Regions from separate parts of the Parageobacillus sp. G301 genome, predicted to be linked through region 1. Evidence: predicted binding sites of a transcription regulator. Region 1 holds the regulator's gene; the other holds the start of a gene.
What was found. Region 1 encodes LexA, which represses DNA repair genes until DNA is damaged. Its sites were predicted from a motif close to CGAACATATGTTCG; they were not measured.

Region 1 (12,528 bases):
ATGTATGCAATAAACTTCGCCGCTGCATCAACGCGTTCTCCGTCTTCAGCTCACTCACCGATATGCCGGTAATATACGATAAAAACGCCGGGTATAAAGGCAGACAACACGGAGAAATAAACGATAAAAAGCCGGCACCAAATGCTAAAAATAGATTAACATCGGCCATCTTATTTCAACTCCTGCTTGATTTTTTATTTTTATTGTAGCAAAAATATCATTATTAGTAACCTATGAACGACCATGCTTTTTTCTTTTTCAATTTTGCTCTTTTGAATTTATTGGTAAAATAGTATACAATACACCTGTAAAAATTTTAAAAGAAAGGACTTGTTCCTCTGTGCCGAACAAAGAAATTTTAATTTTAATTGAAAAAAAGCGGATGGAATTGATTGAAGCAGTCGCAAAAAACGGATTGAACTCAACCGTGACGATTCAAGTGAGCCGGGAGCTTGATTCACTTTTAAACACGTATAACAAACAAAACTATAAGCAAAAAAGCGCTCCTCGTCCATAGCGTGAGAAGCGCTTTTTTACGCATATTCTTCGACATCTATTAGTCCGTTTTGCAATAAATACATTTTATAATATAACCCTTTTTGTGCTAGCAACTCTTGATGTGTTCCCCTCTCCACAATTTCCCCGCGATGAAGGACGAGAATTTGGTCAGCATCTTGAATCGTGGAAAGACGGTGGGCAATCGCAATCGTCGTTCGACCTTTCCGCATTTTTGCGAGCGCTTCTTGGATCGCTTCTTCTGTTTCTGTATCGATATTGGCAGTCGCTTCATCCAACACGAGTATTTTTGGATTTACCGCAATGGTTCGGGCAAACGAAATTAACTGCCGCTGCCCACTAGAAAAAGTAGATCCTCTTTCTACTACTTGGTGATCGTATTTGTCCGGAAGTTTTTCAATAAATGAGTCCGCCTGCACGAAACGAGCAGCGCTTTTCACCTGTTCATCCGTTAAAGATTGGTTGTACATGCGAATGTTGTCTTTAATGGTTCCATAAAACAAAAATGGATCTTGTAGAACGAGGCCGATATTTTTACGGAGCTCTTCCTTCGTGTAATCGCGAATCGATACACCATCAATGAGAATATCACCGCGGTCAAATTCGTAAAACCGCATTAACAAATTAATAATCGAGCTTTTTCCGCTGCCGGTATGACCAACAAGCGCAACGGTCTCACCTGGTTTGGCGGCAAACGAAATATGCTTGAGCACATCCCGTTTTCCGTCATACGAAAAACTAACATCGCGAAACTCAATCTTACCTTCTGTAATCGATGCTTTCGATTTTTCCGCGTTCTTCGGCGCCAACTCTTCATGATCAAGAAGCGCAAATACGCGTGAAGCGGAAACGATTGCCTGCTGATATAGGGAAAGACGCATCATCATTTGCGTCACTGGTTCAAAAAAACGCTCCAAATAGTTGACAAACGCATACAACACCCCGATCTCCACCGGGCTTTCCATCGCGGAAATTCCAAAAAAGCTAAGAACAACCATAATCGATACGATGTAAACGAAATCGATCGCAGGACGCAATAACAAACCGTCGATTTTAATATTTTTCATGCCTGCGGCGTAATGTTTGTCGTTAATTTGCGAAAATTCTTCGCGAAGCCGTTTTTGCTGGCGAAACACTTGAATAACTGCCATCCCTTGCAACGATTCGTTTAGTTTCGCATTTAATTCGCTGAGACGTTCACGCATGTCTTTATAAAAAATCGAGCTGTAATGACGATACAATTTCATAATCCAAATAATAACCGGCAAGATAAATAAACAATATACGGCTAGTTGTACGTTTAACGCAAACATCGCAATAAATACGCCAATCACAAATACGCCATTTTGAATAAAAGCGGCAAGTACACTAACAAACATGTCTTTGATCGCTTCCGTATCGTTCGTCACGCGCGACACAATGCTTCCGCCTGGCGTCTGATCAAAATAGCGCATCCCGAGCTGGTGCACTTTCGTAAACACGTCCATCCTTAGCGCCTGGATGACCTTTAACGCCAGTTCTTGAAATTTAACGAGTTGAAAGTAGGAAATGATCGTTTTAAGGAGCAAAACACCGATATATGCTGCCGAAAGCCAAAATAGTGGCGCAAAATCAAGGCGCCGCGGTGTTAAATAATCGTCGATAAATATTTTTACTAAATACGGTCCGATGAGTTCTCCGGCCGTTGCCAGCACAAGCAATATAAAGGCAAGCATGGTATCTTGTTTGTATAATTTCATGTACGATAACAATCTCCATAAAACTTGCCGTTGTTCTTTTGGTGTTAACGATTTATTTTCCATACTTCCCCTCCCTGTTCCACTAATGACTCAAGCTGTTGCCGTTCATACATATTGCGGTACCAGCCGCCTTCTCTCATTAGTTCTTCGTGTGTTCCCATTTGCGCGATGCACCCTTCTTCTAACACAAGAATTAAATCAGCGTGCTGAATCGCGCTAAGCCGATGTGCGGTAATAATCGTCGTTTTTCCAGCGCGATTTTCTTTTAAAGCTGTCAAAATCCGCTCTTCCGTTTTAGCATCCACCGCTGATAACGAATCATCTAAAATAAGCACTTCCGGATTTAAAAGTAAAGCACGAGCGATCGAAATGCGCTGCTTTTGTCCGCCGGAAAGCGAAACTCCTCTTTCCCCAACAATCGTTTCATAGCCGTCGGCAAACTGTTCGATATCCTCGTGAATATTCGCTAATTTTGCCGCTTTTATCACATCTTCTTCACTCGCTTCCGGGCAGGCAAATGCAATATTTTCCCGCACCGTAGCAGAAAACAAAAAATGGTCTTGCGGTACATAGCCAATCGACGAACGAAGCGCATGTAATGTATATTCGCTAATTTCGTGATCTCCGAAACGAATTTCCCCATCGTATTGATCAAACTCGCGAATCAATAGCTTAAGCAGCGTCGTCTTTCCCGCCCCTGTCTTTCCGACGATGCCAAGCGTCTGACCCCGCCGTAAGTGAAAGCGAATATTCCGTAAAACAGGTTTTTCTTCATTCGGATACGTAAATTGTTGAATATCGTAAACAATATCCCCTGTTGGAGGGGTAGCAATCGCATTTTCCGCCTCTTGAATTTCCTCTTTCTCGTCAAGCAGCGCTCGGACACGGTCATACGATGCCCGCCCGCGCTCGACAATGTTAAACAGCCAACCAAACGCCAACATCGGCCAAATTAACAAACCGAGATACGTCGTAAACGATACGAGCTTGCCGATGGTTAATTCACCGGCAAGGACCATCTTTGCGCCGAACATAACGGCTAAGAAAAACGAAATGCCAACGATCAATGAAATCGTCGGGTCAAACAGAGCATCGATTCTCGCAACCGCCATGTTTTTCGAAACGACATCTTCCGACTGCTTGCGAAATGAATCAATGTCGTCTTGCTCATAGCCAAACGCTTTGATTACACGAATTCCACTTATGCTTTCTTGTACTTTATCGTTTAAGGAAGAAAATGCTTCCTGCGCCTTTAAAAACCGCTGATGCAGAAGCGTGCCATAGCGGCTTGTCGCAATCGCCATAATCGGCATCGGCAATAAACTAATGATCGTTAATTTCCAACTTATCGTAAATGCCATCGTCGCCAGCACGAAACTGCCTAACGCCAATGAATCGACAAGCGTCAATATCCCGATTCCAGCTGTTTGTTGAATTGCTTGTAAATCGTTTGTCGCATGTGCCATTAAATCACCGATACGTTTCCGTTGGTAAAAAGACGGCGACATTTTCGTAAAATGGGCATACAGCTCATTGCGAAGCTGCCGCGATAACTTCACAGCCGAACCAAAAATTAAAATGCGCCACCAATAACGCAATACATATAGGACGATGGCAACAACAAGCAAAGTAACCATCCAGCGAATGAGAATTGCTTTTGTAATCGTTCCTTCTTTTATATGATCAATCATAATTCCGATGACTTTCGGCGGAATCGTTTCGAAAAAAGCAACGATCAAAAGTACAATAATTCCTGTTATATATGCTTTTTTCTCCTGACGAAAAAACCAAAATAAATCACGAAATACCGTCATCGAACCTCTCCCATCGTCACGTAAAATGCGCTATATTATTGTAGCAAAAATAAAAAAATTTTGAAAGTTTATTTAAAATAAAAAGACACTCCGTTCCGAGTGCCTGTCCGTGTTTATTTTAGCTGATTGTTCATCATTTTCATCATTTGATTGATTTTTTTCTGGGATGGTGTCATCCCCATTTGCATCATCATCATCCGAATCATTTGTTCATTAATTGGCGGGTTTTTCTTTAAGTAGTTCATCATCGTTTTACGGGCAATGAAAAATCCTAGCGCTGTTCCTGCAATAAGCGCTAGAACACCAACGAGAATCGTTGTCCACATACTATTACTTCCTCCTTCGTGTTGTCTATCTAACAGTGTACTAAACCATGTGGTATTATACAATATTTCCTTACAAAAATCTTTTATTTACGCAAATTTTCTTCCGCCCATCAACGGAGTCAGCCAACCATAGTCGTCAAAATCAGCGCCGACCGCTAAAAAAGAAGGGGAAATTTGCGCAAGCGCGCGAAAAATGTCGTCAGCGATCGATGAACTGTCGGTGACGAGAAGTAGGCGGCGCTTTTGCACGATAAGCAGCGCTTCATCCTCGATTTCATTTTTCAATATAAACATATTGCGCTCTAAATTTTTGCCGACGTTGCCGGAAAAATATTGTTTCAATCCTAATTCCAATCGGGAAAACGATAACCGTTCGGTAATAAATTCGACTTGTTTTCGACAAATGCTTTTCAACGGCGCTTTCGCGCATTGATGCTCACGCAATAGTCCGACAATCTTTTCCGTACGATCGCGATAATAGCTTGCCACTTCTTCATTTAGCAAATAAATCCAATAGCGTACCATTTCCCATCCCCCGTTCCTTCTATTCGTTTATTTCTATTATAAGAAAACAAAAGGGAAAAATATGTCTATTAACGGAAAATTTTTTTGCTAACATTGTCGATTTTTCACATAACAAAAGCTGTCTCCACCGAAAAGGCGAAGACAGCTTTTTCTTGTTATTTGTCAAGCAATGCTTTTACTCGTTTAACCACATTTTCTACTGTAAATCCGTATTCTTCCATGATTTTTTCTCCTGGTGCGGAAGCTCCGAAGCGGTCGATGGCTAAAATATCGCCTTCATCACCGACATAACGCTCCCAACCGAGCGAAGCTGCCATTTCAATAGCTAAACGTTTTTTCACTGCACGCGGAAGCACTTGTTGTTTATACTCATCCGGTTGTTTTTCAAAACGATCCCATGATGGCATGCTGATGACGGAAACGTGAATGCCTTCTTCCGCTAATGCTTGTTGTGCTTTCACCGCAAGGCTTACCTCAGATCCAGACGCAAGCAATAATGCTTCTGGATTGCCGTTTTTCGCCTCAGATAGGACATAAGCACCTTTTTTCACGCCCTCGTATGCCCGTTCTGCCGTATTTGGCAATGTCGGGACATTTTGCCGCGTTAACACTAATGCGGTCGGTTGATCGGTTGACTCTACGGCTAAACGCCATGCAGCCGCCGTTTCATTCGCATCAGCCGGGCGAATGACTGATAAATTCGGCATCGCGCGCAACGATGGCAAATGCTCAATTGGCTCATGCGTCGGCCCGTCTTCGCCAACAGCGATGCTGTCATGCGTAAGAACGTACGTCACTGGCAAGCCCATTAATGCAGCGAGACGGATGGCAGGGCGCAAATAATCAGAGAAAACAAAGAACGTACCGCCGAATACTTTTAGACCGCCATGTAATGCCATTCCGTTCATTGCTGCGCCCATCGCAAATTCACGCACGCCAAACCAAATGTTTCGCCCTTCATAGCTTTCTGGAGTAAAGTTTCCGGCGCCTTTAATTAATGTTTTATTGGAACTTGCAAGGTCGGCTGAACCGCCGATCAATTGCGGAACCGTTTTAGCAATTGCGTTTAGCACTTCTCCAGAAGATGCGCGTGTTGCCAGGCTTTTTCCTTCTTCATATACCGGAAGAGCTTTTTCCCATCCTTCTGGAAGTTCTCCGTTCATCGCTAATTTCAATTGTTTCGCCAAATCCGGATACGCTTTTTCGTACTGGGCAAATAGTTCATTCCATTCCGCTTCTTTTTTCTCTCCCGCTTCTTTTACTACTTGACGGAAGTGATCATATACTTCTTGCGGAACGTAAAAATCTTCTTCAAATGTCCATTTATACGCTTCTTTCGTAAGTTTTAACTCTTCCGCCCCAAGCGGAGCGCCGTGTACGTTAGATGTTCCGGCTTTATTTGGCGAACCGTAGCCAATGGTCGTTTTCACTTCAATCAATGTCGGACGAGTCGTGTCCGCTTTCGCTTCTTCAATGGCTTTAGCGATTTCCTCAATATTATTTCCATCTTCTACGCGCAAATATTGCCAGCCGTACGCTTTAAAGCGCTGTTCTACATTTTCAGAAAAGGAAAGGTTTAATTCTCCGTCAAGCGAAATATCGTTCGAGTCATAAAGAACGATAAGGCGGCCGAGTTTTAAATGTCCAGCTAATGATGCAGCTTCAGATGCAACCCCTTCCATTAAGTCGCCATCGCCGCAAATCGCATACGTATAGTGGTTTATAATTTCAAAATTTTCCCGGTTATATGTAGCTGCTAAATGGCGCTCTGCCATTGCCATACCAACGGCCATTGCAATCCCCTGGCCGAGCGGACCAGTCGTTGCTTCTACCCCTGGTGTATGACCATATTCTGGATGTCCTGGCGTTTTGCTGCCCCATTGACGGAATTGTTTAATATCTTCCATGGAAACATCGTAACCGCTTAAATGAAGCAGGCTGTATAACAGCATCGATCCATGCCCTGCGGATAACACGAATCTGTCGCGGTTAAACCATTTCGGATTGCTTGGATTGTGATTCATAAATTTCGTCCAAAGTGTATATGCCATCGGTGCCGCTCCCATCGGCATTCCTGGATGACCGGATTTCGCTTTCTCGATGGCATCGATCGACAATGTTCGAATCGTCGTAATCGCTAATTCTTCGATTGTATGCGTCATGTTTTTCATCCTTTCATCAACGTAGTGTCAATTCTATCATATAGAAAATGAAAGGAAATGTACAACTTATTTCTTTAGTTTATAAAAGAAAGCATCTTTATGTTTTAAGATGCTTTCTTTTGCCTTTTAATGAAACCGGCTTTTTTGACTTTCTTTTAATTTTTTTGGTGTCACATCATTGCCATTGGGATCGATAACCGTTACGGAATGCAACATATCCTCCATCGCTTTGCGAAACACTTGGATGTATTCGCGGCGAAGCTGCTGCTGTTCAAGCGCTTCTTCCTTTGTTAAACCAGATGATTTCGCCTTTTTGGCCAACTCGTTAATTCGTGCCATTTTTTGCTTTGATAACATGTTTGCCTCCACCTATTATTGTATTGTTACGCTCTCATCTTATAGGACATAAATAGAAATCGCAACTATCTTGCTTCATCACACGCTTGGGCATATTGCGACAAGACGTTTAAAATCCATGAATGCAAAAAGATCCGCCGCAAACGAAGAACGGATGCATCTTTATATAAAAAAGCAACGGAAAAGATTGTTTATTAACGATACTTTCATATGGACGATGAATGAGAATCCACATATTCTCGATAGCGGCGGTGAACGGTCGCTTTCGAAACATCGTAACCAAACCCGCGCAATGTCGCAGCAATTTCCGCAAACGTCAAACCGTTATGGCGAAGGCGGACGATTTCTTCGACAGGGAGATCGATTCGCTCCCTCCCAGCATTTTCGCCAATGTGCTTTAAATTTCGCTCAGGCCGGTACCCCTGCTCAATCGCCCGCCTCATTCCGCGCTTAATTTTTAAATTATGTATTTTCCGCTGATACTCTTCGACAATGCTAAGAATGTTTAATACCATCGAATCCGCCTCTGATAGCTGCATTTCGCCGTTATGGGTGATCGTATATATTTTTACTCCCTCTTTTTGAATGCAGTGGAGAAGTGCGATTCTTGCATGGCCGCGTCCCAATCTTGTTTCATCTTGGATAAGAAGCGCATCAATCCGCTGCTCTTTCAACGTGGAAAGCAAGTCAAACACACCGTCTCTGTCTACTTCATAGCCGCTTGCTTGTTCCATAATGACTTTCACTACTTCAAAGCCGTGCTTTTCCGCAAGAAGCTCCAGCTCTTCTCTCTGGCGTTCCAGCGATGTCTCCTGCTCTCCCTTATCTGTGCTGACACGACAGTAAATAACCGCTTTCACTTTAACCACTCCATGATTTTATTTGCTGACGACTAACGATTTGTCTTCTTTTGATTTTAACACAGGAATAACAATTTTTTCACCGGCGACAATTCGTTGGCTCGACAAATGATTGACATCGATCACCCAGTTAATAAATTCCGTTGTCGAAAGTTGATGTTGTCCTTCATATTCCTTTGCCAGCTTCCATAGCGTGTCTCCCGATGCGACCGTAATTTCCATATATTTGTCTTTTTCTATCGGTTTATTCGCGTATAAAAATGCCCCAATTACCATCAATAAAAGCGCCGAAAAAATAATATAATGCACAAACATGCGTTTCATGTTATCCCACCTCTTAAGAATGTTTGTTCGGTTTTATCCTCATTATAATGAGGAACATTTGTTTGTGTCAATATAAATTTCGAACTTATGTTTGTTTTTTTTATGCCTGCATGCTATAATGTAAACAAATGATGTGGTAAGAGGTGTGTAGGATGACGAAACTATCAAAGCGGCAACAGCAAATTTTGGATTTTATTAAAAAAGAAGTAAAAACAAAGGGCTACCCTCCTTCTGTCCGCGAAATCGGCGAAGCAGTCGGACTTGCTTCCAGCTCCACCGTACACGGGCATTTAGCACGTCTCGAAAGCAAAGGATATATTCGCCGCGATCCAACAAAGCCGCGAGCCATTGAAATTTTGGATGCAGATTTTTCTACTTCCAATCAAACAGACGATGTCATCTCAGTGCCGATCATCGGCAAAGTGACGGCCGGTCAGCCGATTACAGCCATTGAAAACATTGAAGATTATTTTCCGCTGCCGAAACGGCTCGTTTCATCGGGAGATCACGTTTTTATGCTTGAAGTGATGGGAGACAGCATGATTGAAGCAGGTATTTTAGATGGAGATTATGTGATTGTGCGCCAACAGCAATCCGCGGATAACGGAGATATCGTTGTAGCAATGACGGAAGACAATGAGGCAACGGTAAAGCGGTTTTTTAAAGAGAAAGATCATATTCGCCTGCAGCCGGAAAACTCTAATTTAGAACCAATTATCGTCCGCGATTGCACGATTCTCGGCAAAGTAATCGGCGTCTATCGCGTCATTCACTAAGCATTTATACAAACAAAGGCTATCTCGCATGAAGCGAGATAGCCTTTTGCCTTTTAATAGAGTTCCATATATTGATCGCGTTCCCATTGATGAACAGCAGTTCGGAACATATCCCATTCGATTTCTTTCGCTTCGACGAAATGTTCGAATAGATGTTTTCCGAGGGCTTGAACGATTACTTCGTCCGATTTTAAGTTTTCGAGCGCTTCCGCCAATGTCGCTGGCAAGTCAACAATTCCTTCTTCTAGGCGTTCTTCTTTTGTCATCACGTAAATGTTGCGGTCCACTGGAGCCGGAGGAGTTAATTTGTTTTTAATTCCGTCTAGTCCAGCTGCTAACAATACCGCCATTGCTAAATAAGGGTTTGCCGATGGATCCACGCTGCGCACCTCAATGCGCGTGCTCATTCCCCGTGAAGCTGGAATACGGATCAGCGGGCTGCGGTTGCGAGCGGACCATGCAACATAACATGGCGCTTCATATCCAGGAACAAGACGTTTGTATGAGTTCACCGTTGGGTTTGTCACTGCCGTAAAGTTTGGCGCATGTTTCAGCACACCGGCAATAAATTGAAGCGCCGTATCGCTTAATTGCAAGTCGCCATTTGGATCGAAAAACGCGTTTTCATTATTTCTAAATAAAGATAAATTGCAGTGCATTCCAGAACCGTTAATGCCGAAGATTGGTTTCGGCATAAATGTCGCGTGAAGACCGTGTTTGCGTGCAATGGTTTTGACAACAAGCTTAAATGTTTGAATGTCGTCGCACGCTTTTACCGCATCGGCGTATTTAAAGTCAATTTCGTGCTGGCCAGGCGCCACTTCATGGTGTGAAGCTTCAATTTCAAATCCCATTTCTTCTAATTCGAGAACGATATCACGACGACAGTTTTCTCCTAAATCGGTTGGCGCCAAGTCAAAATAACCGCCTTGGTCGTTCAATTCAAGGGTAGGACGCCCATTTTCATCGAGTTTAAATAGGAAGAATTCTGGTTCTGCACCTAGATTGAAAGCGGTAAATCCGAGCGCTTCCATCTCTTTTAACATCCGCTTTAAGTTATAGCGCGGACACCCTTCAAACGGAGTACCATCTGCATTATAGATGTCACAAATAAAGCGGGCTACTTTTCCTTTTTCCGCCGTCCATGGGAAAATAACGAACGTATCTAAATCAGGATATAAGTACATATCCGATTCTTCGATACGGACAAATCCTTCGATCGATGAACCGTCGAACATCATTTTGTTGTCTAGCGCTTTTTCTAGCTGGCTGATTGGAATTTCTACGTTTTTGACAGTGCCAAGAATATCGGTAAATTGCAGACGGATATACTTGACGTTTTCTTCTTTGACGATGCGCATAATGTCTTCTCTTGTGTACTTTGCCATTTCTAAACTCCTCCCCGGCTCCCAATTTTATGACGAACGATTATTAATGAAAGAAGCGAGCGAGATCTCCTTGGCGTAGTGATGCACGATGAAATCGGCCCGCTTGCATGAGTTCCGTTCGCAAAATTTCGCGCAATTCCTCATCGGATAATCTTTGGTTCACCACTTTTTCCACTTTTTCCGTTTGTTCTTTATTCTTATCCGATTGTCGCGCTGCAAAAATTTGCTTGATGCCGGCCAAGTTTACTCCCTGATCAATCAAGTCCTTAATTTCAAGAAGACGATCGATATCGTTTAGTGAAAATAAACGGCGATTCCCTTCTGTGCGTGCTGGAGAAACAAGGCCATGCTCCTCGTAATAACGGATTTGACGGGCAGACAATTCTGTTAATTGCATCACTATCCCAATCGGAAACAATGGCATGGAACGACGAATATTGCTATTCATGCCAATTCCTCCTCGCTTATGATATTTAATTTTACATCACGTTAGAATATATGTCAATGAAATGTTAGATTTCCTTACAAAGAAATTAATCGTTTTTCCATTAGCTGATCAATCGCCGTACAAATAGCGATTTTCACATGAGAATATGTTAATCCTCCTTGTACATAAGCAACATATGGAGGCCGAATCGGACCGTCCGCAGTTAATTCAATGCTCGCTCCTTGAATAAACGTTCCTGCCGCCATAATGACGTCGTCTTCATAGCCGGGCATATAGCTTGGGTACGGAGTAAAATGTGCGTTTACCGGAGAGGAAAATTGTATCGCTTGGCAAAACGCGATCATTTGTTCTGGATCCTCAAATTGTACTGACTGAACTAAATCAGTCCGCTTCGCATCCCAAGACGGCTGCGTGTTTAAACCAATTCGTTCAAGCATCGCCGCTGTAAAAACCGCTCCTTTTAACGCTTGGCCAACGATATGAGGGGCTAAGAAAAACCCTTGATACATTTCATGTAAGCTATATAAAGTAGGGCCCGCTTCGGCGCCGATGCCCGGAGAAGTCATGCGATACGAGCATGCCTGCACATATTGTTTTTTTCCAACGATATATCCTCCCGTTTTCGCAAGTCCTCCGCCGGGATTTTTAATCAGCGATCCCGCCATTAAGTCTGCACCAACGTGGCATGGTTCTTTTTCTTCGACAAATTCGCCATAACAATTGTCGACGAAGACAACGACATCCGGCTTGATCGCTTTTACAAACGAGATCATTTCGCTTATTTCTTCAATCGTAAATGATGGCCGCGTAGCATATCCTCTCGAACGCTGAATGCCGATCATTTTTGTCCGCTCATTAATCGCGTTTTTGACAGCATCAAAGTCAACTCGGCCTTCTGTTGTCAGCGGCACACTTTGATAATGAATATGAAATTCTTTTAATGAGCCGACACCGCTGCCGCGAATGCCAACAATTTCTTCTAACGTATCATATGGGTTTCCGGTAATATAAAGCAGCTCATCGCCCGGTCTGAGAATGCCGAATAAAGCAATGGAAATCGCATGTGTTCCTGAAATAATTTGCGGGCGGACAATTCCCGCTTCGGCGCCGAATACGTCCGCATATATTTGTTCGAGCGTATCTCGGCCGATGTCATCATATCCATACCCTGTTGATGGAATGAAATGACTGTCACTCACTTTATGACGCCGAAAACTTTCTAATACCCGATATTGATTAATATCGATCCGTTCATCAATTTCTTTGTGGATTGGTGCAATTTGTGCTTCGATT
Region 2 (12,528 bases), 570 kb from region 1:
CGAAATGACGTCGTTTCATATTGCCGAGCTCGGTCATAAAGCGCGCGCAAATTCGCTTGTCGTTGTTTCCCGCCAGGCAAACCACCGACAAAATCGTAAAATTGCGTATCCCGATATAGCTGCCAAATAACATCCGCCAACGAACGCTGACGCGCCATTGTCCGCCAATGTTTTAGCTGTTCGTAAAACAGGCGCAATTTTTGTTGCAACGCTGCTTCTTCTTTGTCATCCACCGTTTTATTCAAAAATGAAACCATCGCCTCATAAAACGTGCCTTTTTTCTCATGAATGCGAATCAGCGCTAATTCATTTTCATTCAAACCGACAATTGGAGAACGCAAAACCGACGCAAGCGGTATGTCTTGATATGGATTATCGATCACTTTTAATAGTGACAGCATGATAGATATTTCTGTCGCTTGGAAATATCCAGAAGATAGATCCGCATACACCGGAATACCTTGCGCGCGAAATTCTTCCATTATTTGCGGAGCGGCCGTCATGGAACGGAGAAGAATAACGATGTCTCGATACATGGCGCGACGCATTCGTTTTGCTTTGCGATCGTAAACGTGAAACGGCTCGGAGACGATTTCCTTTATTTTTTTTGCCATCATGCGCGCTTCTAGCTGTGCTGCTGCTAGATCATTCGTGTCAAACTCCTCGGTTTCTTCGTCGTCTTTGCTATTTCGGTCAATAATGATCAATTCCGGCGCTGCTTGCTCATTGTCCGGATAGTCAACGGCGCCATATTTTAATTCCGCCGCTTCGTCATATTCCATCTCCCCAACTGTTTCGCTCATAATTTGTTTAAAAATAAAGTTCGTTCCATGCAAAATTTCCGCGCGGCTGCGAAAGTTATTGGATAAGTCTATTTTCATTCCCGATTGCTTACCGTCTGCCGTAAACCGTTTATATTTGCTTAAAAATAACATCGGCTCCGCTAAGCGAAAGCGATAAATTGATTGTTTTACGTCACCTACCATAAATAAATTTCCGGTATGTTCATTTCCTTTTGTCACAAGCTGCAATATCGCTTCTTGCACCATGTTCGTATCTTGATATTCGTCAACAAGCACTTCAACAAATTGAGCGCGATAATCTAAAGCAGCGTCAGACGGAAGCCATTGTCCGTCAGCCGAATCCGGATGACGCAAAATTTGTAAACAATAATGCTCCAAATCCGAAAAATCGACGATTCCTTTTTCACGCTTGCGTGCTTGAAACATTTCCGTAAATTGTTTTACTAACCGAACAATCGTTTCAACGACCGGTTTCATCTCCCGCATATGGCGATGCCATGTAGTCGGGCGGAGAGAAAATACATTGTCCCGTAACGATTCCAATTTCTTTTTCGCTTGATCGCGCAATGATTTTGCTTCTTCCACGAGCTGCGGATCGTATTCGTCGCCGCGGCACGATTTTAAACGCGATAACGACAACGACTTCATCGCTTCATATAGCTCGTCCCATGAGCGGTCTAACAATGCTTCTAAATGGGCGATAAGCTGCAAATCATCGCGATAATTTTCAGCTCGCGGCAACGGCCCTCCAGGCAAATGAGCCAGTTGTAAAGCTCTTGCAATAAGGCGTTTTGCCGCTGCCAATTCCATCTCTACATATTTTCTTAAGTAAGAAATATACGGAAGCTGCGTTAATGGAGTATCCTCGTCTATGTCATACATCGCAACAAGTTGGTCAAGCCATCTATACGGTTCCGGATGCGACCGGGAAAATTCATAGATAGCCAAAATCATTTCTTGCAGCTCAGCGTCGCTCCGGTCCCCTGTATAACGGTCCACTACTTCGAAAAACAGCTCGTTATCGGCTTTTCCGTACTCTTCTTCCAAGAGTTCTTCCATCACTTCTTCTTTCAGCAATTCCATTTCCGTATCATCAGCAATGCGAAATACGGGATCAATATCGATCAAATAGTAATATTTACGAATAACGTCCAAACAAAAGGAGTGAATTGTTGAAATCGAAGCACGATTCAACAAACTAAGCTGTCTGCGCAAATGGAGCGAGTTTGGCTGTTTATCCAGCTCGCGTTCGATCGCCTCGGCAATTCTCGTTTTCATTTCGGCCGCAGAAGCGTTGGTAAACGTCACAACAAGAAGCCGGTCGACATCAATCGGGTCTTCTTTCGCCGTAATTTTTTGGATAATCCGTTCGACAAGCACCGCTGTTTTCCCTGATCCTGCCGCCGCTGCCACTAAAATGTCTTGGCCATCCGCAACAATAGCCTTCCATTGTTCATCCGTCCACTGACTTTCCTTCGGTTTCGGACGAAAAACGATATTCATTTCAGTCCTTCCCTTCTGAAAATTTTTGTACGATTTCGCGGTTTTCTTCCGGAACTAACAAGCGATAGCGATTATTTGAAAACGATTCATCAAACTGACAAACCGACTTAAATGCACAAAACTCGCAAGGCGTCTGTTCATTTAACTTGTATGGCGAAATGTCGACGATTCCGTCGATGATTTGAATGCCAATGGTTTGAAACAGCTGACGGATATGTTGGCGAAGACGCGAAAAATCTTCTTCACTGACCACCGATGAGCTGGAATGAATAGCGCCTTTTTTCGTAATTTGGGCTGGAACGATTAACGACCATTTTCCTTCCTCCATTTGCGTGTCCATCAAGCGGATTGCTTCCACATCCCCGAGCAAAAGCCCGCGCATTTTAAATTGTTCCAACAGTTTTCGTTCCACTTCTTTTTCATCATAAAGGAGCTGATCGCTTTTAATAATTGGATTATGCACATGGAAATAAAGAATCCCGGCCGGAAAAGCTTCCTTGCCGACTAGCTGTTCTGCATAAGTGAGCACAATGTCCAAGTAAGTGAGCATTTGCAGCGCAAGGCCGTAGTATACTTCCGTTAAATCCAGCGTTTTGGCGCTAGATTTATAGTCAATGACGCGCAATAGCACTCCCCTTGAACTTTCCGCTTTATCAACGCGGTCAATTCGTCCGACAAGCTCCATCACCGTACCGTCCGGAAGCTGGAACGTAAGCGGTGGAAGCACGCCATTTGGTCCAAACTCCAACTCAAGGCCAATCGGCACAAAACTGCTTGCTTTCGCGTGCTCGCTTAATACATTCGTTGTCCGCGCAATAATGTTTTGCAGCTTTCGTTTCATATAATAGTAGCGATTGGAACTAAGCAATATTTGCTGCTGAATGAGCGGTGCAATTTGTTCCACCGCTTCCATTGACAGCTGCTCACACTGCTGTTTGGACAAATGGCGCCAATCAATTTTTGCTTCGCGAAGACGATCGGAAATAATTTTCAGCGCAGAGTGAAATAGTTGTCCAATGTCAGGAGCATCGAGCCGAAAAACAGCCCGTTCCTTTAACCGTAAGCCATGGGAAACAAAATGAGAAAACGGGCATTTTTGAAATTGCTCCATGCGCGATACGCTCGCCTGAATTTTTTTGCCGTACAATCGCTTGCTAATTTCTTTTTTCAACGGCGTTGCCTCATTCGTATAAAATACCCCTGCAATCGCTTTGCGCGCGTGACTTCTCCATTGTTGATCACTTACGTAAAAGTTATATACATCCCACCAAAGCGGCGCAATCGAGTAATTCCGTTTCCATGCTTGCAGTTGTGTTACAAGATATGTTAGCGTCGCACGCGGAACAGTGACAAATTCATGTTGTTCCGCAAACGGCGCATCAAGTGGATCATTTCCACAAACACGCTTTTGCAAATTCGGGAATAAATCGGTAAGATGCTTGATAATGATCGAAGGCGAGAGCGCCTTTCCTTCTTCATTTGCCAGCGGATATGTCACATATAGACGCTCGCTTGGACTCGCTAATGCTAAATAAATGAAAAACGGTTCATAAAATAATTGTTCTCTTCCTCCCGGAGCAACTCTCGTTCCAAACTGCTGTAAAAGTTCCCGTTCCGTTTCTCCCAGCAATCCGTCTTCTTTTGCTTTTGCCGGAATGATTCCTTCATTTACGCCAATAATAAACGCGCATTTGACATCAATAAGACGAGAACGGTCTAATTGGGCAATAATCACTTGGTCCATCGCGGGTGGGACAAGCGAAAATTCGAGGCGGTCAAGCCCTGTTTCGATGATTTTAGCAAACTCTGCTACCGGTATCGATTCATCTCCTAACATTTCTACATATTGGTTTAATAAATCAATCACCGCATTCCATACTTGCTCATGCTGCCTTGCTTCCATCAGCCTTCCTTGTTCTTCGGCTTCTTTGCTCATTTTCTCTAGTTTTCTAGGAATTTGCAATTCTTCTAGGAATAAATAAATCGCTTCACAAAGGCTTCTGCCGTCTTTTGCTCTTCGCATGCGGCGCTCTAGCTTAGAGAGCGGAGCTGCAATTATATCACGCCATTCGTTTAACTTTTCTTCGTATTGCTTTTCCTCATCTGTTTGTGGGATGGATAATCCTTCTAATGCCTGGTAGCGGCGGTATGTCCAGCGTTCACCATTTGTCCATTTTTCACCTTTAATTCCGTACGCGAGAACATAATTCTCTAGCTGGTCCATTGCTTCACGCAATGCGACGATATCTTCTTCCACTGGAAATAATAAGTCTGTTTTAATGGCGCGAAATACCGATTCATAACGCCAGCGTGATGTAATAATTTCCATACTGGCCCGCAGCAATTCAATAAGCGGGTGGTGATGCATCGGCTCTTTTTCATCCATAAAATAAGGAATATGAAAATCATAAAAAATGGTTTTCACTAAATCGCGATAATCTTTCGTATTGCGAACAATCAAAGCAATATCACGATAACGATATCCTTTGTCACGCACAAGATGAACGATTTCACGAGCAATCGCTTCGATTTCCGCACGGCGGTTTGCCGCTTCATATACTTGAACCGCCTCTGTCTCTTCTGAATAGACAACCGCGGGGCGCTCATGATAGTACGCTTCAAGATGAGCAAGCGCTTTTTCTTGATGGCGCATATTTCTATCTAAAATCATGGTGTCTTCGATGGCAACATCATTTAAGAGCGCCATTTGGCGAATATCATGATAAGTTTTTGCCGTTAAATAAAATAAATGCAATTCATTTGGCAATTGGTCATCGTAAGGCGCATCTACTGTTAATGCCACAGTAACACGTTTACAATGAATAAGCAGCTGTTCAAGCACCATATACTCCTGTGGTGTAAATTGGTGAAACCCATCAATATAGATTTCTGCATTACGCAAATAGCGGGATTGCGGGATTTTTTCGGAAAGCAATCGCAAATAATCCTCTGAATCTATATAATGGTTCAATAAACTTCTCTCTAGTTCTTCATAAATGATGGATATATCGTTTAATTTATCGGCTAACACCTTTTCAGCCGGCTTTTTTCCTTGTTCCGTCAACACTTTTACATGTTCGCGAAGATGCTGTGGAGTAACACAATAACGTTTACATTCTGTAATCATGTCGTGAAGCTGTTTGATAAAGCCTGTCTTATCAACGGCGCGGCCAAATAATTTCAATTGCTGTTTCTTTTGTTCGACAATTTTTCGAATCATCATCTGCATTCCGATATCATTCACATGGTATCGACTCATTCCACCAGTTTCCTGCAAAATACGCCATGCTAACCGTGTGAAGCTAAAAACTTGCGCCCGGATCATTCCGCCTAATCCTGGTGTATGTATTAACGCATATTCTGATTGAAACGTCATTTGCTCTGGAACAAGATAAATAATCGGATTCCCTTTTGGCTCTTCTTTTAATTTACGACGAATTTCATTTAAGCACATTGTCGTTTTTCCACTTCCCGATCTTCCTAAAAGAAATCGAAGCGACATCGATATCACCTTCATTTTCTATTATTTCCTTCATTTTAGCACATATGTTCGTATTCTGGAAGAAAAAATGGTATTCACGTGCTATACCGCATCGATGAATACCTTTTACGCGAACTACCCGCCATTTCACTTTGTTTGAACTCAAGCGATTTGAAGTTTTCACCAAGCGATAAACCAAAACAACCGTTTTACACTTCCCCTCGTTCCAAAGGCGTCCGTTCTTCTATCATTTTATAGCCATGCGTTTACTGCCGCAAATAGAAATTTATTTCCACTCCAAACAAAATTTTTAAACTATATCAAAATCGGACAGAAAATTGTTGAACAGGCCAATAGCGCAAATCAACTTTTCCTACTACTTGACTTATTTTCACGAATCCGAAATGCCGGCTGTCCCAGCTGCTTAACCGGTTATCGCCAAGGACAAAAATATATCCTTCCGGCACTCTCTTTTTCCCTGTAAGTTCTTCCAGCGTAAAATCTCCCGTCAACTTTCCGTCAATCAATTTTTGTTTATACGGTTGTAAATATGGTTCATTGGTTTTTTTTCCATTAATATATAGCACATCATTTTTATATTCAATTTGATCACCAGGCAGTCCGATCACGCGCTTTATATAATCTTCCTTTTCATTTGCATGAAAGACGACAACATCAAACCGATGAATATCGCCAATTTGATAACTTAGTTTATTTACAATTAACAAATTTCCTTCTTGCAATGTCGGCATCATCGATTTCCCCTCCACCATATAGTTGGTGAAGCAAAGAAACCGTAATACCAAAATAAAAGTGAGTGCACCTCCGAAAAGAAATGACCTGCGCCACCGCCGTCTCTTCTCTCCCATGTTCCAATCGCCACCTGCCATTATCCATCTCCCTCATTATACCGTTTTTCGGTTATTGAAAACTTCGCTTCCACTCTCTTTCCAGCATACCATAACATTGCGATAACAACCGCTATCGCGACTGTACGCAACGGCTGTTTCACAAGCGCGGCAATATCATATCCAATAAAACTAATTGTAAAAATCATTACCATCTTTCCCAATAATACAGCTAAAATAAATTGTTGCCGGCTCATCCGCGACAACCCTGCGACAACATTGACGACCGCTGATGGAGTAAACGGAAAACAATATATTAAAAACACTGGTCCAAAACCATGGCGCTCAATCCAATGCATAAACTGCCGGACTTTTCGATGGCGGCTTACAAAATGAAAAAAACGCTTTTGTCCAATTTTTCGTGTAAGGCAAAAAACGAGAATGGAACCGAGACAGGCGCCGATCCACGAAATAAGGAAACCTTTCCACAAACCAAATGCTGCGGCATTTGCCATAACAAAAACAAACATTGGCAAAACAGGAAAAAACGATTCCAACAACGTTGCTGCAATTCCTGGGAACACTCCAAAGGAGCGATACTGCTCCAGCATGGATAGTACGTTGTCAAGGGTAAACCATTGTTTGATTGCTTCGATGTCCATTTATACTCCCCATTCATATTATGCTATATATTTTATTTTACACACTTCTAAAGGTAATTTGAACTAATCTTTATGGATATGAATGATCAAAACAATGGAAAATGATTAAATAGTAATAATAGTAAAATGAAAGAATAACAGCTGCAAGAGCCGTTTTTCTCCCACTTACTTGCGATGAAGAAAATCCGCTGAAGTGGGAGATTTTTCGGCTTTTTAAAAAACTATTGCTGCAACCACCCTTTAGAATGATTCATCCGAAACACATACTGCAGTTTACGTTCTCTTGCCTCCATTCGCTCTGTCAGTTTTGTTCTGAGCTGTGCCGTACGATAAAGTTGATTGACAAAAGAGTGGTAGGAAACATCAAGTAAAATGCTTTTTTCGTTGGTAAAATAGACGATTGTTTGATCATTTTTTGTGGGCTCATATTTATATACGTGAATGTGTGATAGCCAAACACAGCGAGGATCACTAGGGGAAATCGTTGGGAAAACGTAAATTTCGTTGAGCGGTTCGATTGCGATCGGTGCTTTATGCGTAATGCCGATGACAGCTCGGGTGCCTTCTTTTCTGCCTCGAAAACTAGAACCGTAATAGTCGCAGCTGCGTTTAATAATATCAATTGGCCTCATTTTGACAATATACTCGCCATCCTCTTCGACAACTTTTGCGTAGGAATTACCATGTAAGTGATGTGGTAAAACCGCCATGGTATAGCGGCTAATAACAAATTTATTCAGGACGATAAACTCATTTACTTTCATTACAAATTTCTCTCCTCTCTTATACATTGTACCTAATTCCATCATATCATTAATAGTTATATTTTTCTATATTTTCAAAAAATAATGAACATTTTTTATGATGAAAATCACGTTAAATAATAAATCCCATGACCAAAGTCATGGGAGAAAGGTGTTTTTAGAATGACTAATCTCTCGCGAACTCTTCCACCTATTAATGGAATGAAAGCGGAAGAGGTTCATGAATTATGAAATGTTTGCCGAATTTCTTCTTCCGCTAAATATTCGTTTGCTTGTTCAATAGCTGTATGCTCGCCAATCGAACCTCCAGCATATGTTTCCTCATTCAAAAATGCCTGCTGAAAATGAAAATCTGTACTTATGCGAAACTCTGGATGCAACGTTGGCTCAAATGGCATTTCTCTTTTTTCATTTTCCTTTTGCATATGATGATCGCCTCCCATGTTTAGGATGTGTTAGTATTTCCAAATTATACAAAACTAGAAGTCATGTTGTTATTTTGTAATATTTCATTGGGAAGGCAACCATAAAAAGCGATCATATGATCCTCTAACATATTTTTACAGAAATATGTATACTTTCTTGTCTAATTTTATCATTTCTATATATCACTCGATAACAAAAGGGCACGCTTATATCAAGCATGCCCTTGTTTCTTCTATATGAAATCCCCCATTTTTCCCTTATGCTGTCGTAAATTGTTCTTCTTCTGTCGAACCTTTCAACGCGACCGTTGATGCTTGACCGCCGGAAATCACTTGCGCTACTTCGTCGAAGTAACCAGTACCAACTTCGCGTTGATGTCTTGTTGCCGTGTAGCCATATTTTTCTGCGGCAAATTCTGCTTGTTGTAATTCTGCATATGCCGCCATACCACGCTCTTTGTATCCGCGTGCCAATTCGAACATGCTGTAGTTTAATGTATGGAAACCAGCGAGTGTAACGAATTGGAATTTGTAGCCCATTTTTGCGAGTTCTTTTTGGAAGTTTGCAATCGTTTCGTCGTCCAATTTTTTCTTCCAGTTAAATGATGGCGAGCAGTTGTAAGCGAGCATTTTGCCTGGGAATTTTTCATGAATCGCTTCTGCGAAACGACGCGCTTCTTCTAAGTTTGGCTCGCTTGTTTCGCACCAGATTAAATCCGCATACGGCGCATACGCTAAGCCGCGAGCAATCGCTTGGTCAAGCCCTGCTCTCGTGCGGTAAAATCCTTCCGGTGTCCGTTCACCAGTAATAAATTCTTGGTCACGAGGGTCGATATCGCTCGTAATTAAATCCGCCGCATTCGCATCTGTACGTGCAATCAACACAGTCGGTACACCCATGACGTCTGCTGCAAGACGTGCCGCAATTAAGTTACGTACCGCTGTTTGCGTTGGAAGCAACACTTTTCCGCCTAAGTGACCGCATTTTTTCTCCGAAGAAAGCTGGTCTTCGAAGTGAACACCTGCTGCACCTGCCTCAATCATCGCTTTCATCAATTCAAACACATTTAATTGACCGCCAAAACCTGCTTCTGCATCAGCAACAATCGGTACGAAATAATCGACATCTCCGCTTTGTTCCAAATATTGAATTTGATCGGCACGTTGCAATGCTTGATTAATCCGTTTCACCACATGAGGTACGCTATTGGACGGATATAAGCTTTGATCTGGATACATTTGCCCTGCAAGGTTTGCATCTGCCGCTACTTGCCATCCGCTTAAATAAATCGCTTTTAAACCGGCTTTCACTTGCTGAACTGCTTGGTTTCCAGTTAACGCCCCAAGGGCATTGATATAATCTTCCGTATTTAACAATTTCCAAAGTTTCTCTGCACCGCGACGAGCCAATGTATATTCAATATCAATCGAGCCGCGCAATTTAATGACATCTTCCGCGCTATAAGGGCGAACAATCCCTTTCCAACGCTCTTCATTTTTCCAACTTTCTTCCAATTGTTTTACACGTTCTTCAAAACTAGCCATTTCTCTTCCCCCATCTCTATTGTTATAACACATTATCGTTTGGTACGTTGTTATTATATAACAGAATCGCAAAAAAGAAAACAGTTTTTTTAAAATTTTTTAAAAAAATTTCAAAAAGGAAATCTTTTTCGCTTTGTTACTGTTTTTTCCGTAAAGAGCTTTGATATTCCTCTAAATACACGATCCTCTCTAAAATCGTCGGATGTGTATAACGAAACAGCTTCACAATTAACGGAGGATTTACCTCACTCAACCCCGCTTTTGTCAGTTTTTGAAACGAAGAAATCGCTGCGTCTGGATTTTTTGTCAGTTCAATTGCGTACTTATCCGCTGCATGCTCTTCATAGCGCGATACAGCATTGACAAACGGGCTCAATGCAAAACTAAGCAATGACACAAGAAGCAAAAACAATGGAAGAGAAGCAATATCGCTTACTTTGTTCACCCCGACAAGTTTCCCCCATTTTGCAATCGCTAGCTTTATCCATTTGCTGATGATCCATAGTCCGAAAAAGGCAAGGGCAATATATCCGGCAATTCCCCAATATATATGCTTCATCACGTAATGCCCCATTTCATGCGCCATAATGAACAACACTTCTTCGTCTTCTAACCGCTGTAAGGTTGTATCCCATAGCACGATGCGCGCATGGGAGCCAATTCCTGTGACATACGCATTTAACGCATTCGTTTTTTCGGACATATTCACTTCGAATACATGTTCAGCAGGGATGTGTGCTTCGCTAGCTAGTGCTAAAATTTTTGCTTCTAATTTTTTATCTTTTAACGGATAAAAATCGTTATATAATGGGTCAATGACAACCGGCTGAATGAACATAAAAAAAATCATAAACGGCACGCATAACGCCCACGCATACAGCCACCAGCGCCTTTCAAAGCGGCGAAGGAGCCAATACAATACCGTTGCAATCAACATAAACAGCACCGTATCAACCAAAAAATTGGTCAGCCCATCCTTCAACCAACTTGATACCGATTGCGTGCTAATGCCATATGTGCGGGAAAGATGATAGCCGACAAAATTTAGCGGAAGCGAAAATGCCGTCACAATGAGAGATAACCAAAATACATATAGGACGGATCGGAGCGTAAACCACTTTGTCGCTCGCTCCACCCACGTTTGCAACGCTTTAGCAACCCCGAGCGCCAAGAGACAAAAATAAATTAGCCATTCGTACGGAACGGCGAGAAAAAATAAAAGATCTTTCCACTTCGAATATTCTTCGCTTAACATTTGCTCTCTTGGTGTTAAAAATGTCGCCGGATCGGCGCTCGTTCCTTTCCACTCTAGCGGAATCGATGTATCAGCAACAAATAAATACCATGCCATTCCTATTCCATACAGCACATAAACGAAGAGCATCCAACGAACGACTTTTTTCATTACTTGCAACCTCCTTTTTTCGCAACCAACACTGCTATTTTTAGTGTAATCAACTTCGCCATAATTAGAACGCCAAAGAACTGTCACAAATACCATCCGTATAAATGACTATTTTCTTGTATGATAGACGTAGGAGAGTGATAATGGTGAAAAAATTGTATTTATCGCTAACCATCCTGTTTATTCTTTGTGTTGGTGCCGGAGCATTTTATTTCACCGTATATCGGCAGTCAAAGATGGAACTGCCTAGCGATGTTGTAATGGAAACAGCATGGGGGGATGAATATCGTTTTAGTGATATGAAACCGAAAATTCGCTTGCTTGAATTTATGTATACAAATTGCCCGGACGTTTGTCCGAATACGACATTTCAAATGACAAAATTACGCGCAAAACTAGAAAAAGAGCACGTGTTTGGGAAAAATGTCGAGTTTATTACGATTACCATCGATCCGAAGCGGGATACTCCGGAAAAGTTGCAAGCATATGCGAAATCGTACGGAGTCACCAACGGCAATCAAGGCTGGGTGTTTTTGCGGGGGAATGAAGCAGATACAAAAAAAGTCGCCGACGCTTTTTATTTCCAATATCGCGACCCTGGAAACGGCATGCTTGTCCATACGACGTTAACCTACTTATTAGATGAAGACGGGCGCGTTATTGAACAATTTGGTATGGGAAAAGAACGATTTAACGTACAGGAAGTTTATGAGACGATTATGGACGAAATAAAATAAAGGATCATCTAATAAAAGCTTCAGCGTTGTGATGAACTGAAGCTTTTATTTTTATGTATCAAACTGTTCACATGATGATTGCTTGTTTCAGCGTTCTCTGCTTTTATCAGCATATGAGTGTCAACCGAAGCACTCTTATTCTGTTGCCGCCACTCTCACTCCATCTGGCTTTCCATTTTAGCAATAAAAAAGTAAGCACATATTAGGAACAGAAATATGTTTGGCTTACCTTTTTACTGCGTTCATCATTCTATTGACCATTTATACAAGCAGCGCATAAACGCTCAACACCGCCACAGATACAAGAACGACAATGATAACGTTCGCGCCGAGCCATGCCGCCACAAATGCGCTT

Region 2: the regulator LexA is predicted to act here: its motif matches at 5,846-5,859, upstream of addB (helicase-exonuclease AddAB subunit AddB).

The regions. Positions count from the first base shown of each region.
Region 1 is NZ_BSDB01000001.1:965,227-977,754, forward strand. Features, by position in the region: gene QSJ37_RS04905 (cytochrome c biogenesis CcdA family protein) at 1-169, opposite strand, end outside; gene QSJ37_RS04910 (aspartyl-phosphate phosphatase Spo0E family protein) at 341-517, shown strand; gene QSJ37_RS04915 (ABC transporter ATP-binding protein) at 534-2,318, opposite strand; gene QSJ37_RS04920 (ABC transporter transmembrane domain-containing protein) at 2,300-4,069, opposite strand; gene QSJ37_RS04925 (YneF family protein) at 4,183-4,395, opposite strand; gene sirA (sporulation inhibitor of replication protein SirA) at 4,483-4,920, opposite strand; gene tkt (transketolase) at 5,076-7,082, opposite strand; gene QSJ37_RS04940 (DUF896 domain-containing protein) at 7,209-7,439, opposite strand; gene QSJ37_RS04945 (YneB family resolvase-like protein) at 7,646-8,299, opposite strand; gene yneA (cell division suppressor protein YneA) at 8,318-8,623, opposite strand; gene lexA (transcriptional repressor LexA) at 8,776-9,399, shown strand; gene glnA (type I glutamate--ammonia ligase) at 9,453-10,787, opposite strand; gene QSJ37_RS04965 (MerR family transcriptional regulator) at 10,831-11,235, opposite strand; gene QSJ37_RS04970 (methionine gamma-lyase family protein) at 11,310-12,528, opposite strand, start outside.
Region 2 is NZ_BSDB01000001.1:1,535,501-1,548,028, forward strand. Features, by position in the region: gene addA (helicase-exonuclease AddAB subunit AddA) at 1-2,306, opposite strand, end outside; gene addB (helicase-exonuclease AddAB subunit AddB) at 2,308-5,808, opposite strand; gene lepB (signal peptidase I) at 6,108-6,656, opposite strand; gene QSJ37_RS07820 (TVP38/TMEM64 family protein) at 6,677-7,297, opposite strand; gene QSJ37_RS07825 (competence protein ComK) at 7,519-8,061, opposite strand; gene QSJ37_RS07830 (hypothetical protein) at 8,280-8,486, opposite strand; gene aceA (isocitrate lyase) at 8,745-10,031, opposite strand; gene QSJ37_RS07840 (M48 family metallopeptidase) at 10,168-11,436, opposite strand; gene QSJ37_RS07845 (SCO family protein) at 11,583-12,173, shown strand; gene QSJ37_RS07850 (AzlD domain-containing protein) at 12,435-12,528, opposite strand, start outside.